Regions from separate parts of the Martinezella sp. CNPSo 3732 genome, predicted to be linked through region 3. Evidence: riboswitches for the same ligand, from Rfam matches in the RefSeq annotation. Region 3 holds a riboswitch; each other region holds the start of a gene.
What was found. A riboswitch is a leader RNA that binds a small molecule or an ion and turns the genes downstream of it on or off. The one in region 3 is predicted to bind cobalamin.
Positions count from the first base shown of each region.

Region 1: it holds a riboswitch for cobalamin, as region 3 does, so the genes downstream of both, AC13RM_RS08775 (DUF1636 family protein) here and AC13RM_RS29550 (aromatic ring-hydroxylating oxygenase subunit alpha) in region 3, are expected to answer to the same signal.
Region 2: it holds a riboswitch for cobalamin, as region 3 does, so the genes downstream of both, nrdH (glutaredoxin-like protein NrdH) here and AC13RM_RS29550 (aromatic ring-hydroxylating oxygenase subunit alpha) in region 3, are expected to answer to the same signal.

Region 1 covers NZ_JBXSOO010000003.1:24,303-28,846, forward strand. Annotated here, with positions in the region: gene AC13RM_RS08770 (ABC transporter ATP-binding protein) at 1-315, opposite strand, end outside; gene AC13RM_RS08775 (DUF1636 family protein) at 326-739, opposite strand; cobalamin riboswitch at 848-1,064, opposite strand; gene AC13RM_RS08780 (FAD/NAD(P)-binding protein) at 1,260-2,675, opposite strand; gene AC13RM_RS08785 (SfnB family sulfur acquisition oxidoreductase) at 3,390-4,544, shown strand, end outside.
Region 2 covers NZ_JBXSOO010000014.1:41,643-46,186, reverse strand. Annotated here, with positions in the region: gene nrdE (class 1b ribonucleoside-diphosphate reductase subunit alpha) at 1-1,325, opposite strand, end outside; gene nrdI (class Ib ribonucleoside-diphosphate reductase assembly flavoprotein NrdI) at 1,334-1,729, opposite strand; gene nrdH (glutaredoxin-like protein NrdH) at 1,741-1,962, opposite strand; cobalamin riboswitch at 2,209-2,426, opposite strand; gene AC13RM_RS21150 (hypothetical protein) at 2,586-3,824, shown strand; gene AC13RM_RS21145 (acyltransferase family protein) at 4,034-4,544, opposite strand, start outside.
Region 3 covers NZ_JBXSOO010000029.1:9,702-14,245, forward strand. Annotated here, with positions in the region: gene AC13RM_RS29545 (FAD-binding oxidoreductase) at 1-162, opposite strand, end outside; gene AC13RM_RS29550 (aromatic ring-hydroxylating oxygenase subunit alpha) at 165-1,409, opposite strand; cobalamin riboswitch at 1,506-1,709, opposite strand; gene AC13RM_RS29555 (DUF6656 family protein) at 2,057-2,674, shown strand; gene AC13RM_RS29560 (L-threonylcarbamoyladenylate synthase) at 2,734-3,708, shown strand; gene AC13RM_RS29565 (FAD-binding oxidoreductase) at 3,735-4,544, shown strand, end outside.

The DNA of each region.
Region 1 (4,544 bases), on a different contig from region 3:
CATCAACACCACATCCCGCACACTGAAAGGAAAATCGCCTGGCGTCTCCTGCGGCACGACGGCGATCCGCTGCGCCGCCTCCCGCGGACCGATGGACCACAGATCCACGCCGTCGAGATACACCCTGCCCCGCTGCGGCTTGAGGCCGCGATAGAGGCAGCGCAGCAAGGTCGACTTACCGGCTCCGTTCGGACCGATGATGGCAAGCCGGGCGCCAGCCTCGACGGACAGCGTAATACCGCTGATGATCGGCATTCCCTTCTGGGCACCCCAGCTGATGCCGTCTGCTTCCAGTCGTGCGCTTCGTTCGGACATGACCCGGCTCCTATTGCAACACGACCAGTTGGCGTTCGGCTGAAACGATGGCGGCGGGAATGCGCGCAAGGGTCTTGCCTGCCAGCGCTCGCGGGCGTTCGCTTTCGCGGCTCAGCCCATCGGGGCGATCCCGATAGAGCCGCGCGAAGGAGATGAGGGCACCTATATCGTTCGCATCCTCGATGTCACCGAAGAGGTACGTCGCCTTTGCCGTGGCCTGGAAAGCGACCGTGCACGGCCGTTCGCAACCCGCCATGCAGACACTGCCTTCCAGGCAGAAATCATCCGCAAGTGCAGCGCCAGCCTGGGAGATCGCCATCTGCAAATGCTTCAGGAGCTCGAGGCCCGGCCGGCATGGTTTGCCGACATAACGGCAGTTGGTGCACACGGTGATCCGGTGCGTCGCCTCTTTTGTATTATCCATGAGATGCCTCCCGGAGATTTCGCCGGAGGCACAGTCAAGATAGGGCCAGCGGACGCAGCGGCGCCCTCGCCCAACCACTGATTTTCCATCGGAACACCCCGTCCGTTGCGGTTGATATCGTCGATGGCAGGTCTCCTGGCTCGCGGGTCACAACTCGTTCGCGCCTTCCCGGCTTAACGCCAGTGGCATATTGCGAACGCGCTCTCCGCTTACAGTTGCGGGGGCAGCCACGGTCTTGGCCCCTGATGGGTAATCCGCACCGTGTTCCCTTTTCAGCCGCTATCAGGATCGATCCGAAAGCAGCACCATCGGCGGTATTCATGTCACAGAAAGCGGATGCGGGCAACGGCGATGTCATATGCGCTTTCATTAGTCCTGGAGCTTCGGCTTAGGTAGCAGTCATTAGTTACGTTATTACATAACAAATGACAAGCCACTATCCCGTTCGCGGCCGAAACTGCGATATGCATGTGCGAAGGCGCCGCAATCACGATCCAGAATGGAAGAAACCGCTGAGTTGTTAGACCGCCTTGCACTGAGGATGGAAACGCTCCGCGACACTCTCTGCCGCCGCATAGGCCTGCGTCACGATCTCAGGCACCAGATCGATGTCGGGGAGACTTCCAAGTCCCAAGGGACCAATCGCAAAAAGCCCCTCTGTCGTGCGCCCGTTGACCTCGAGCGACCCTGTCGCCTCCACGGCGAGGCCGAGGCCAAGCTCGTCCGGCACCGCAAGGCCGGCATCGATGAGGCTGCGCAGCAAGGGTGCATTCAGATCCGGCGCCTGGCACCGGCAGTCGATTACATCGTCGGCATAGAGCTGCTCGGTCTCCTGCCGGCCAGCCGGCCTCAAAACCAGCCCAGTCGGCGTGCGGCGGATAAAATGACCGCGCCGCAACAGCGTATTGCCCTCGGCAAGCTCCTGATTGAGACGCACATGCAGCGCCTCAGGCAGCCGATTGCGATGGCTGTCATAAAGCGCCCGCAAATGGCGGTTGAACTGCTGCTTCTGCCCCGCCGGCAGGGATCGCCAAAGCGAGCGCGCGTGCTTGCGCAAGCCGTTCATGACGGATTGCCAGCTCTGGCCGTTCGCCTCCGCCTCGCCGCAAGCCTTGCGGACGAAGCGGACGATCTCGCTGAGCTTGCCGGGCATCTCGTCGGCAGGGAAAACCGGATCGGCATTATTGCGCGTGTGGCTCTGCGGCAGAAAGCCTCGCCGCGAAACGATAGTGATCTGCCCCGTATAGCCGCTCTCACGCATCTGCAGCAGCCGATCGACAACGCGCAGGCCGCTTCCGAGCAGGATCGTATGCGGTCGCGACACGAGACGGCGCGCGCGCACCGTCGTCGGCACGGTCACGAGATCGCTGGCCTGGAATTCGTGATCGCTAATGCCATAGCCTGTCGCCAGCACCACCATGTCGAAAGGCGCATTGGCGACGCCATCGCTTTCCACTGCGAAACGGCCGCCACGAACGCGCCGAAGCCCGAAGACCGTCTCACTGCTGACCTGCACCGCCACATCCCGCCGTGACGAGAAGGCTTCCGAAAAACGCTGATAGACGTAGTCGCTGAAAATGCTCTTCGGCACGAAGATCTGCAAAAAACCGGGTATGGCGGCGGGCACGGCGCTGCGGAAAGGCGCATTGCCGCAAAGCCATTGATTGAAATCGTCGGGATCGCCGGCGGAAACGGAAAGATCGCGAACACGGCTGTTGAGAATTTCGCTGCTATGTCCGGAGGCGAGCGCCTGACCGCCGCTGACGCTGGAATTGGGATCGAAAAGCTGCAGATGGAAGGGAAAGCGAACCGTCTTCATCAGGGCGATCGCCATCATCATGCCGGAAAAACCGCGCCCGATCACGGCAATGCGCGGCATCGCATAAGGCTGCGCCGTCGCGTTCGTCCTGGCAGAAAAGAATCCCTGAACCGTCATATCAACTCCTGGGGCAAGAGGTGGTCGATCATGCCTTTCTTGGGGCTTGCTCACTTCACAGGTCCGGAAACACAGACGCCAATATCCGGTCCTCGGCAACCTTGGAACTGCGGTCGGCAGAACGCAAGAAAGCCGCTTCCGTTCTCAATACGCGTCGCGCTTCTTCAATCAGGACCCTTCCAAAATGAAAGATGCGACAGGCAGGTCCAACTCCGATCCAACACCAGATGCCTGCAATCGGCCGCCATATGATTACTTCGTCAAAAGCCATCAGGCAGCAGAATTATTGCTATTGTCTACTTATTTAGTCGTATATGAAAGCGCGAAAACGCGCTGCTAGCAAGTGCTTTCTTGTCCGGTCGGAATAGGGTCGACCAAGCTGCGGCACGGAAAACGGCCGACGACCGGACACTCCCTTCGTATCCTGCACTCACGTCGACGGGCAAAAAAGGAAAGCAATTCCAAGCTCTAAGATCAGCTTATGAAGCAGCTTTCGCTATTCGTTGGCCGCAGGAAAGAGGGCTCGCAACCTCTATCCTCAACGTATTATATCGGGCCGCGCGCTTACAATTTTCGTGGTCGACGCCTATCGTGTCCGAGGGCGCGATATGAATGCACCAGGAAAATCCGTTGTACACTCCATCTATCGAAATTAAGATCGCAGCGATTTGCTGCGCCTGAGAAACCGACTTGGCGCTGGCCGAGGAGTGGTGAATGGGGACTGTTTCGCAGTTGCACGAACGCGTCAGACCGCCTGCCCATCGCATCCAAAGCGAAGAGGAAGCGCTCGACATCGCGCGTTCGCTCGCGGCCGCCTTCGCTCAGCATGCAAGCGATCGGGATATCAACCGCATTCTGCCCTATGACGAGCTCGAGGCCCTATCGCAGTCAGGCCTGCTCGGGATTTCCGTTCCGTCGGAACATGGCGGCATCGATATTTCAAACAGCGTTCTCGCCGAGGTCGTTGCCACCCTCGCCGAGGCCGATCCTTCCATAGCACAGATATTGCAAGCGCATTTTCATGTGCTGGAAGCGGTGAGAATTGCGGGTGGCGAGGACCAGCTGGCATCCCTTTTCGAGCGTGCCATTACCGGCGATCGTTTCGGCGGCATCTTTTCCGAATCCGGTGCAAGCGGCACCGACCAGCACGCCTTGCATCTGACAGCGGACGGGCTCGGCTTCCGCCTCAACGGACGGAGCCGGCCCTCCGCCAGCATTCTGTTTTCGGACTGGATCGCGCTATTCGCGACGGACAAACGCAAAGGGCTGATAGCCGCTGTCGTGTCCAGAAATACGGAGGGCATCCAGATCATCGACGACTGGGATGGCTTTGGTCAGCGCACTTCCGGAAACGGCACGACCATATTGCATAATGTCTATCTCAATGGCGACGCCCTTCTCCTGCATCGGGAAAAGCTGGCGGAGCCCACAGTGATCGATAGCGTGAACCAGCTCACGCGCGCCGGCATCAATCTCGGCATTGCCCGTTCCGCGCTGACGGCGACGATGGAATTCGTGCGGACGCGCTCGCACTCAGGGGAAGGCAACGGGGATGAGCGATCCGTCAACGATCCGCTGATCGTGACGAGGATCGGCGAAATTGCCATCCGTATCGAAGCGGCGACGGCGATGGTGGAGCGCGCCGGCGGCAAGATCGATGCCGCGCAGATCAATCTCACCGAAGATCATGTTATCGACGCCGCGCTCTCCGTTGCGGCGGCCCAGACGATTACGGCCGATATGGCGATGGAAGCAGCCGACGCGCTGTTCGAGCTTGCGGGCACGGAGTCTGCGCGCATCGGACTGAACCTCGACCGCCACTGGCGTAACGCCCGCATTCACACCCTGCATGAACCGGCCCGCCGGAAA
Region 2 (4,544 bases), on a different contig from region 3:
TCCATTGCGGCAGCAATATTCAGAGAACCGAGATTGCAGGAGATGTCCCTGCCCATATGCTTGTAGGACAGGTCATCGTTGTATGCGCTGGATTCGCTGACCTGCAGGATTTCCGAGCAGAGATTGCTCATGGTGATGCGGCCGGCAACCGGATTGGCGCGGTTCACCGTGTCCTCGAACATGATGTAGGGATAGCCGCTTTCGAACTGGATTTCGGCGATCACCTGGAAGAATTCGCGCGCCTTGATCTTCTTCTTGCGGATGCGGCTGTCGGCCACCATCTCGCGATACTTCTCCGTCACCGAAATCTCGGTAAATGGCACGCCATAAACGCGCTCCACATCATAGGGCGAGAATAGGTACATATCCTCGTTGTTCTTCGCGAGCTCGAAAGTAATGTCCGGAATGACCACGCCGAGCGACAGTGTCTTGATGCGGATCTTCTCGTCGGCATTTTCGCGCTTGGTATCGAGGAAGCGCATGATGTCGGGATGGTGAGCGTTGAGATAGACAGCGCCCGCGCCCTGCCGCGCCCCAAGCTGGTTGGCGTAGGAAAAGGAGTCTTCCAGCAGCTTCATGACGGGAATGATGCCGGACGACTGGTTCTCGATATGCTTGATCGGCGCACCGGCCTCACGGATGTTGGTGAGCGATAGCGCCACGCCACCGCCGCGTTTCGAAAGCTGCAGTGCCGAGTTAATGGCGCGGCCGATCGATTCCATATTGTCTTCGACACGCAGCAGGAAGCAGGAGACCAGCTCACCACGCTGCTTTTTGCCGGCATTGAGAAAGGTCGGCGTTGCCGGCTGGAAGCGTCCAGAAATGATCTCGTCGACCAGATCGCGCGCAATCTGCTCGCTGCCCTGCGCCAGCGTCAGCGCGACCATGCAGATGCGGTCTTCATAACGCTCAAGATAGCGCTTTCCGTCAAAGGTCTTCAGCGTGTAGCTGGTGTAGTATTTAAAGGCGCCGAGGAAGGTCGGAAAACGGAATTTCTTCGCATAGGCGTGATCGAAGAGATCGCGCACGAAATTGAAGGAATACTGATCCAGCACCTCCTGCTCGTAGTAGCCTTCCCTCACCAGATAATCGAGCTTTTCCCTGAGGTTATGGAAGAAGACCGTGTTCTGATTGACGTGCTGGAGGAAGTATTGCTTGGCCGCCATACGATCCTTGTCGAGCTGGATCTTTCCGTGCTCGTCATAGAGGTTCAGCATGGCGTTCAGTGCGTGATAATCCAATGCTGGTTCCGCCGCCTTGGCTGGCCGATCATTCGTGGTAGCAGAAAAAGTGCTCTGCGGTTTTTCGCCCGCGTCCCGCAACAAAGAAGAGCTTAGCGTATCCAAAATCGTTCCAATCCCTGTCTGACATTGGCGACATCCTCATCCGTGCCCAGAAGTTCGAACCGATAGAGATACGGCACCTGGCATTTGGCAGAGATGATGTCGCCGGCGATCCCGTAGGTCGCGCCGAAGTTGCTGTTGCCCGCGGCGATGACCCCGCGGATGTTCGAACGGTTGCCCGCATCGTTGAGGAAGCGGATCACCTGCTTGGGCACGGCCCCTTTGCCACCGTCGCCGCAATAGGTCGGGACGATCAGGACATAGGGCGAGGTCGTTCGAAATTCGTCTCCCGCGGCAAGCGGGATACGAGCAGCCGGCAATGCGAGCTTCGTAACGAAGCGATGGGTATTTTCCGACCGGCTGGAGAAATAGACGATCTCGCCCACCGCCCGGCTCCTTAAGCGAGAGCGCTGATCATGTCGGGACGGAAGCCGGCCCAATGCAACTCCCCGGCGACGACAACCGGAACCTGGCGATAGCCGAGACCCTGCACCAGCTCATAGGCGGCGGCATCGGTCGATACGTCGACGATGGTGTAGTCGATGCCTTGGCGATCAAGCGCGCGGGTCGTGGCTGTGCACTGGACGCAGGCGGGCTTGCTGTAGACGGTGATGCTCATGAGATATCCTCGTATGGATGGGCACGGAAAATCGCTCGGGCATCGGATGATGCCCGCTCGGCGGGTGAAAAGTGGAGCAAACCTAGCCGGCGGCCGGACGCATTTAAGCGGCCGTCACTCGCGCGGGCGACTATAGATACTCAGGAACATGGACTTCACCCCGAAGTTATCAGCGGGATCTTCGAGGAAGCGAGGGCGGCCATTATGCCGCATGGACCATCGCTCGCCAGCCGGACACCCCGCCCGTGGACGTCAATGCTCAAGGCAGGTCTCCTGGCTCGCGGGTCATAACATTCGTCTTGCCTTCCCAAGACACACGGTCTCAGTGACGTCATCGAACGAATGCTCACCGCTCACAGTTGCGGGGGCAGCTCCGGCTTGGCGATCATCATGTTCGCCGACCGGATTCCCGTCTTAGCCTCCAATTCTTGCGAATCAGAAGAACCTCGAACACTATATATAGTATCTTCAGTTAAAATTGCGTCAACTGCTTCGATGGCCTCAAGCCAATTTCGATGTTGATGAATTCCGACAATCCCGCCTGCCGCGTGCACAGGGGCTGGACAGATGCAGCGTTACTTCATTACGGTGCACATGTAATGTTATTACATAAAGGACCCTTCATGCCGAACACAAGCTCTGGTATCCTCCTTGCAGCCTCATCCTTGGCTTGCGCCTTGCTGCTTCCCTTCTCATCGTTTGCCGACGACGAAAAGGAGACGGAAAGCTGGCGACTATTCGTCGCCGATCACAGCCTGCCGATCGTCCGCGCGATCGATGCCTCAAGTGGCAAGGAAATCGGCCGGTTCGATCTTGACGGCTATGCCTCCCTGTCTCTCAGTCAATCCGGCCGCACCATATTTGCCGTGCAAGGCGAAAAGAATGTGGTCCACGCGATTGCGACCGGCATATCCCTCTCCGATCACGGCGAACATCGCGACATCGAGCTTTCCGATCCGAAACTGCTTCCAGCATCGATCAAGGGCGAAAAGCCTGGGCACGTGGTGACGCACGGCAACAATGTCGCGATCTTCTACGACCGCGACGACAAGTTCGATCTCCTGTCCGAAAATGGCCTTGCCGAAGGCAAACCCGATATTCGTTCATTCCGGACCATCGCCGCCCACCACGGCGTTGCCGTTCCGATGGGCGACCATCTTCTCGTGTCGGTGCCGAATATGGAGGCTTCCGTGAAGGAAGGCGAGTTGCCGCCGCGCCTCGGCTTGCGCGTGTTGAACCGAACGGGAGAGCAGGTCGGTGATATCAAGCGCTGCACAGGGCTTCATGGGGAAGCGACTTCCGCCCGGCTGATTGCCTTCGGCTGCGAGGAAGGTGTCCTGATCGCTCGCCCCGGCGGTATCGACGGCCCAAAGGTGGAGATGCTCGCCTATGGCTCTTCCTTGCCAAAGGGCAAGGTCTCGACATTGCTCGGCGGCACGTCCATGCAATTCTTCCTCGGCAATTATGGTGAGCAGAACGTCGTATTGATCGATCCGGACAATTCTGACCAACCCTACAAGCTGATCGAACTGCCGACACGACGGGTCGATTTCATACTCGATCCGGCAAAGCCGCAGATCGCCTACATTCTCACCGAGGACGGCAATCTGCATCTTATTGATGTCGTGAAAGGCGCGATCGTGAAATCCGAGACCGTTACCGAACCTTACAGCAAGGACGGTCACTGGCGCGACCCGCGGCCTCGTCTGGCGATCGCCGGCAATCTCATCGCCATTACCGATCCGCGCCACGGCCTCGTGCGTATGGTCGATAACCAATCACTGATGGAAGTCAGCAGCATTCCCGTCGAGGGGCAGCCCTTTGCGATCGTTGCGGCCGGCGGATCGGGAGCGGTGCATTGAGAGCCTGAGGTGTAGAGATTGCGATCCGATTCGGATCATTGATCGTTGGTAGTCAGTATCTGACTACCGCCACCTGTTTTGAGCGCCATGTTTTAAGCGCGATGCCATCGATCGCTAACTGTTGAACATCGCAATGGGAGCCGGCTGCTCGGCCAGCTCTCGACAATTGGCGATCGATAAGAGTCCGGCTTGCCAAACCGCCCTTGATATCAGGCAGCGTGCGGACGAAACTTTGCGTTCGCGGCACTCTCCAGACGAAGCTTCAGTTCGTAAGCCACAGCGCAGATTGCCAAAGTGGCGACGGCAATTGGGATAAACGACACGGCGGACAAGAGTCCCATACGATCCAATCCGTAGGCGATCAGCAGCATAACGGTCTGGTGGAGAACGTAGTAGGTGAGAACCGCCCTATTGAGATAGCGGATCACGGCATTTTCCGACCTGCACCAAATCCGCGCATAGCCGAGAACGGTGACGATTGCCGACCATTGGAACGCACCGCCAAGCACTCTGCCTGCAGACAGTCGCCACATCTCCGGAGTGCTGGACGGCAAGGTGGGAAACAGGAACACTAAGGCGAGCGCACAAGGAGTCGTCAGAATCAATGCCGGTCTCCGCATGCTGACCATGGCATCCCAACAGTCGTCGCGCGTTGCCATCACGGCTCCCAACAGGAACGCGGCCATATAAACGGCGTGATTGTACCAATCCGCCAAAAAC
Region 3 (4,544 bases):
CGGCAGATAACGGAACCAGTTATCCTTGTCGGACCCGAAGGTGAAGGTCATCACGTCAGGCGCTTCGGGCGTTGCCGAGAGGCATTCGAGCACATGCTGCCTATCATTCCAGGGCTGCATCTGGTCGAGGTGGCGATGCGGAAGGGAGACGGTCATGTTCATGCTCAGGCAACCGCCGACAGCTTGGCCTGATCGCCCTGCAGCCGGTTGATCATGAATGTCGTGTACCATTCGACGAACTGCATGACGCCGCCTTCGTGGATCTCCGAATAGGGACCGGGCTCATAGGCCGGCGAGCGGATGCCGAAGGCATTTTCCTCGACGATGCGGCGGTCCTGATCGTTGGTTTCGGTCCAGACGTGGGTCAGCTCTTCCAGATTATAGTCGACACCTTCGACGGCATCCTTATGGACGAGCCACTTCGTGGTCACGGCAGTTTCCTCGGCGCTGATCGGCAGGACGCGGAAGGAGATCGCGTGGTCGCCGAGCATGTGGTTCCACGTCGTCGGATAGTGGAACAGCAGCATGGTGCCGATGCCGTTGATCGTCACATCGGGCGAGAGCGGCCGCCTGACGGCATTCTGGCCGGACATGGTGTAGCTCTCGGCACCTTCGATCAGCGGCATGCGGGCCGTGCGGAACTGCCCATCCGGCGAGATCTTGAATTCGCTCGGCAGGCCGGCGGCTTCGCAGCGTGCCCAGTGCTCGGTGATGACGGGGTCGCTCATCGCGCCCTGCACGCCGGTCACGGTCGGAGCTTCCGGGAAGGTGCGGCAGAGTTCGGGGTGATTGGCCGCGCAATGATAGCACTCGCGGTTGTTTTCCCAGACGAGCTTCCAGTTGCCCTTCTCGATGATGGTGCTCTGGAAGGCGACCTTGGCTTCGCTGATGCGGTGCGGCGCCATGTAGGGTTCGATCGTGGCGCGAACCGGTGCGAAATCGGGGGCGTTCTGCGCGAGGCAGATGAAGATGTAGCCGCCGACGCTTTCGCAGTGAACCGGCTTTAGCGAATACTGGCTCTTGTCGAAATCCTCCGCCATCTGGCGGGCGAAGAGCAGCGAGCCGTCGAGCTCGTAGGTCCACTGGTGATAGGGGCAGACGAGCTTTGCCGACGAGCCGCGCTCGGTGGTGCAGACACGCGAGCCGCGATGGCGACAGCTATTGTGGAAGGCGCGGATGACCTGATCGCGGCCGCGAACGATCACGACGGGATAATCGCCGATCTGGACGGTGAAATAATTGCCCGCGCGCGGCACTTCGCAATCATGGCCGATAAACAGCCAGTCGCGATAGTAGATCGTCTCCATATCGAGCTTGAAGTAATCCGGATCGGTGTAGAACGGTTGCTCAAGGCTCAAACCCGTCCGGTGGTTCTTCAGTTGCCGCAGAACTTTGCTGCCGATGTCCATTTGCCTATCCTTAGCAGTACCAGAAGGCGGGCAAAGGACATGCGCGGCCGATTGGGAGCGGCCAAAAGCAATGTCCCGACCACCCGCCGCGGTCAGTAAACCTATGTGCCCAAGGCTGGTTTCCGGGCTCTGGAGCGGCCCTGTTTCCAGAGCCCCATGGCACCTTCCCAGGTCGATCGACCCAGTGGCTTTATCCGCCATGCCTCACTCCACCACCGTTGCGGGGGCAGCGCCGGATTTTGACCGGCTTCCCAATTCTCCGTCTCCCTAGCAGACGGCACCTTGAGATTGATGGCATCATAGCTCTCGGCTCCGCCAGCCGCTGCGCTGCAATGCGACATCGGCTCCGAAATTGACGACAGTCGAAACGGGACGCCCGGACGGTTGCGTGCCGCGAGAATATAGAGAGGAAATTCAATTGGTTGGGCGCTTGCATCAGAGACGCTCCGAGCATCGTATGTGCATTCCACCAATGACGCTTTATCCTGATTGCGACAGGTCTGCAAACGGCCGATAATTGGGAGGCTAGTTGCACGGCTGAGAGCGCCGACAGAGCCGCTATCGGGAGCCTTCGGTCCGGCGCGGTCAAGCTCGGCTCAAGCTCCGTAGTCCATCATGTCGCCGAAGAGTTTATAGCGAGATCCGGCATGGCCAAACTCAGATATTTCGACGCTGGGAAGCCCGCCGAGCCTGAACCGGCGCAGCCGGTATCAACGACGGGGTACACCGAATTCCTGCGCACCGGCCGCATCAACCGCAACAGGCCGCATTGGCTGGCAGAAGAGCGCGAATACCTCACCCATGAACAGGTGGCCGAACGCACGGCGCTGAAGCTCCGGGACGCCGGCGAAAAGACCCACGACCGGCTCAACAATTTCCATAGGTCCATCCGCTTCCCGAAGCTCATCTTTCATCACACGCTGAAGGACACGCCGCATCTCGGCTATTGCCATGTCACCGCCGCGCGGACGCAATTCGCCCAATATGAGCAGGTGAACTGGGCCTTCTACATAGCCAACTTCTTTGCCCGGATCGGCCACGAAGAGAACTTCTTCGAGGATATCAGCCTCAAATATTCGCGGATGTATTTCGCGGTCGCCATCCATCCGGACAGGCAAGCCGAAGACAAGAAGCTGACGATCAATCGCGACGTCCGCGGCAACGGCGTACTGTTCCACACCCACGATCCGCAGATCGCCATCCGCAACGTTCTTCTGCTCGGCGCCCGCAACGAGCAGCTTCGCGACATCATTCGCCAGCTTTGACGATTGATCCGAAAACTCGAAGGGCATAAGAAACGGCCTGAACTGCAAGCAGGCAGGCCATGGCACGACACATAGATATTCTCGAACATCCGCAAACGGCAATAGAGGTCGCGACGGCTACCCTTGCCGAGGGCCTGCCGATCGGGCTGCCGACGGAGACGGTCTACGGCCTTGCCGCCGATGCCACCAATCCTGCCGCGATTACCCGGATCTACGAGACGAAGGGGCGGCCGCGCTTCAATCCGCTGATCTGCCACATGAGCGATCTTGCGATGGCCGAGCGCTATGCGGTCTTCGACCCCATCTCGCGCAAGCTCGCGGAAGCCTTCTGGCCCGGACCGCTGACGCTGGTGCTGCCGCTCAAGCCCGATAGCGGCATCCATCCGCTGGCGACCGCCGGCCTCGACACGGTCGGCATCCGCGTGCCGCGGGGCTTTGCCGGAGAACTGATCCGCGCCTTCGACCGGCCGCTTGCCGCGCCGAGCGCCAATACCTCGGGCAAGATCAGCGCCACCAGCGCCGATCATGTTAGTGACGACCTTGGGGAACGGATTACCCTCATTCTCGACGCTGGGGCCTCAGTCGTTGGCGTGGAGTCGACCATCGTCAAGATCGAGAATGGCGAGATGCGACTGTTACGACCTGGCGGGCTGGCTGCCAGCGAGATCGAGCGTGTGGCTGGTAAGGCGCTGAAACGCAGGAAGAAGGCTTCCGCTGCCATCGAAGCGCCCGGCATGCTTGCCTCGCATTATGCGCCGGGCGCAGCCGTGCGGCTCGACGCGACGAAGGTTTTGGCGAACGAAGCGCTGATCCGCTTCGGGAGGCCGGACATTCCTGGCATCGAAAATGCGGTTGCCGTGCTGGATCTGAGCACCAGCGGCGATCTTTCGGAAGCTGCCGCGAATCTTTTCGATTTCATGAAGCGCGCCGATGCCACCGGCGCGGCCACGATCGCTTTCTCGCATATTCCCGACGAAGGCCTCGGCGAGGCCATCAACGACCGGCTGCGCCGCGCCGCCGCGCCCAGAGACTAAATCAGCCATCAGGCAAAGGACACGCCATGAGCAGCTCCGCCCCCTCCTCCGACCTTCTCGATCGCTTCGCCGTCATCGTCGGCGAAAAACATGCCGTGCGGGACCCGGCCGAAATTGCGCCGCATCTGGTGGAAAATCGCGGGCTCTATCACGGCGCTTCGCCCATGCTGCTGAAGCCCGGCTCGGTGGAAGAGGTGTCGGCCATCCTCAAGCTTGCCAGCGAAACCGGCACGGCCATCGTTCCGCAGACCGGAAATACCGGCCTTGTCGGCGGGCAGACGCCGCGGGAGGGCAACTCCGATATCATTCTCTCGCTGGAACGCATGAACCGCGTTCGCGATATCGATCCGGTCGGGAATACAATGATCGTCGACGGCGGCTGCATCCTGGCGGATGTGCACAAGGCGGCGGCCGAGCATGGCCGCATGTTTCCGCTTTCGCTCGGCTCCGAAGGTTCCTGCCGCATTGCCGGCAATCTTTCCACCAATGCCGGCGGCACGGCTGTTCTTGCCTATGGCAACATGCGCCAGCTCTGCCTTGGCCTGGAAGTCGTGCTGCCCACGGGCGAGATCTGGAACGGACTGCGCCGCCTGAAGAAGGACAATACCGGCTACGATCTGCGCGACCTCTTCATCGGCGCGGAAGGCACGCTCGGCGTCATCACCGGCGCAGTGCTGAAACTCTTTCCACAGCCACTCGGCCATCAGGTCGCCTTTGCCGGCCTGCAATCGGTCGATGATGCGCTGACCCTGTTCAAGAACGCCTCCAGCCTCTGCGGCACGGCGCTGACCGGCTTCGAGCTGATGCCGCGCATCGGCGTCGAATTCACCACGCGA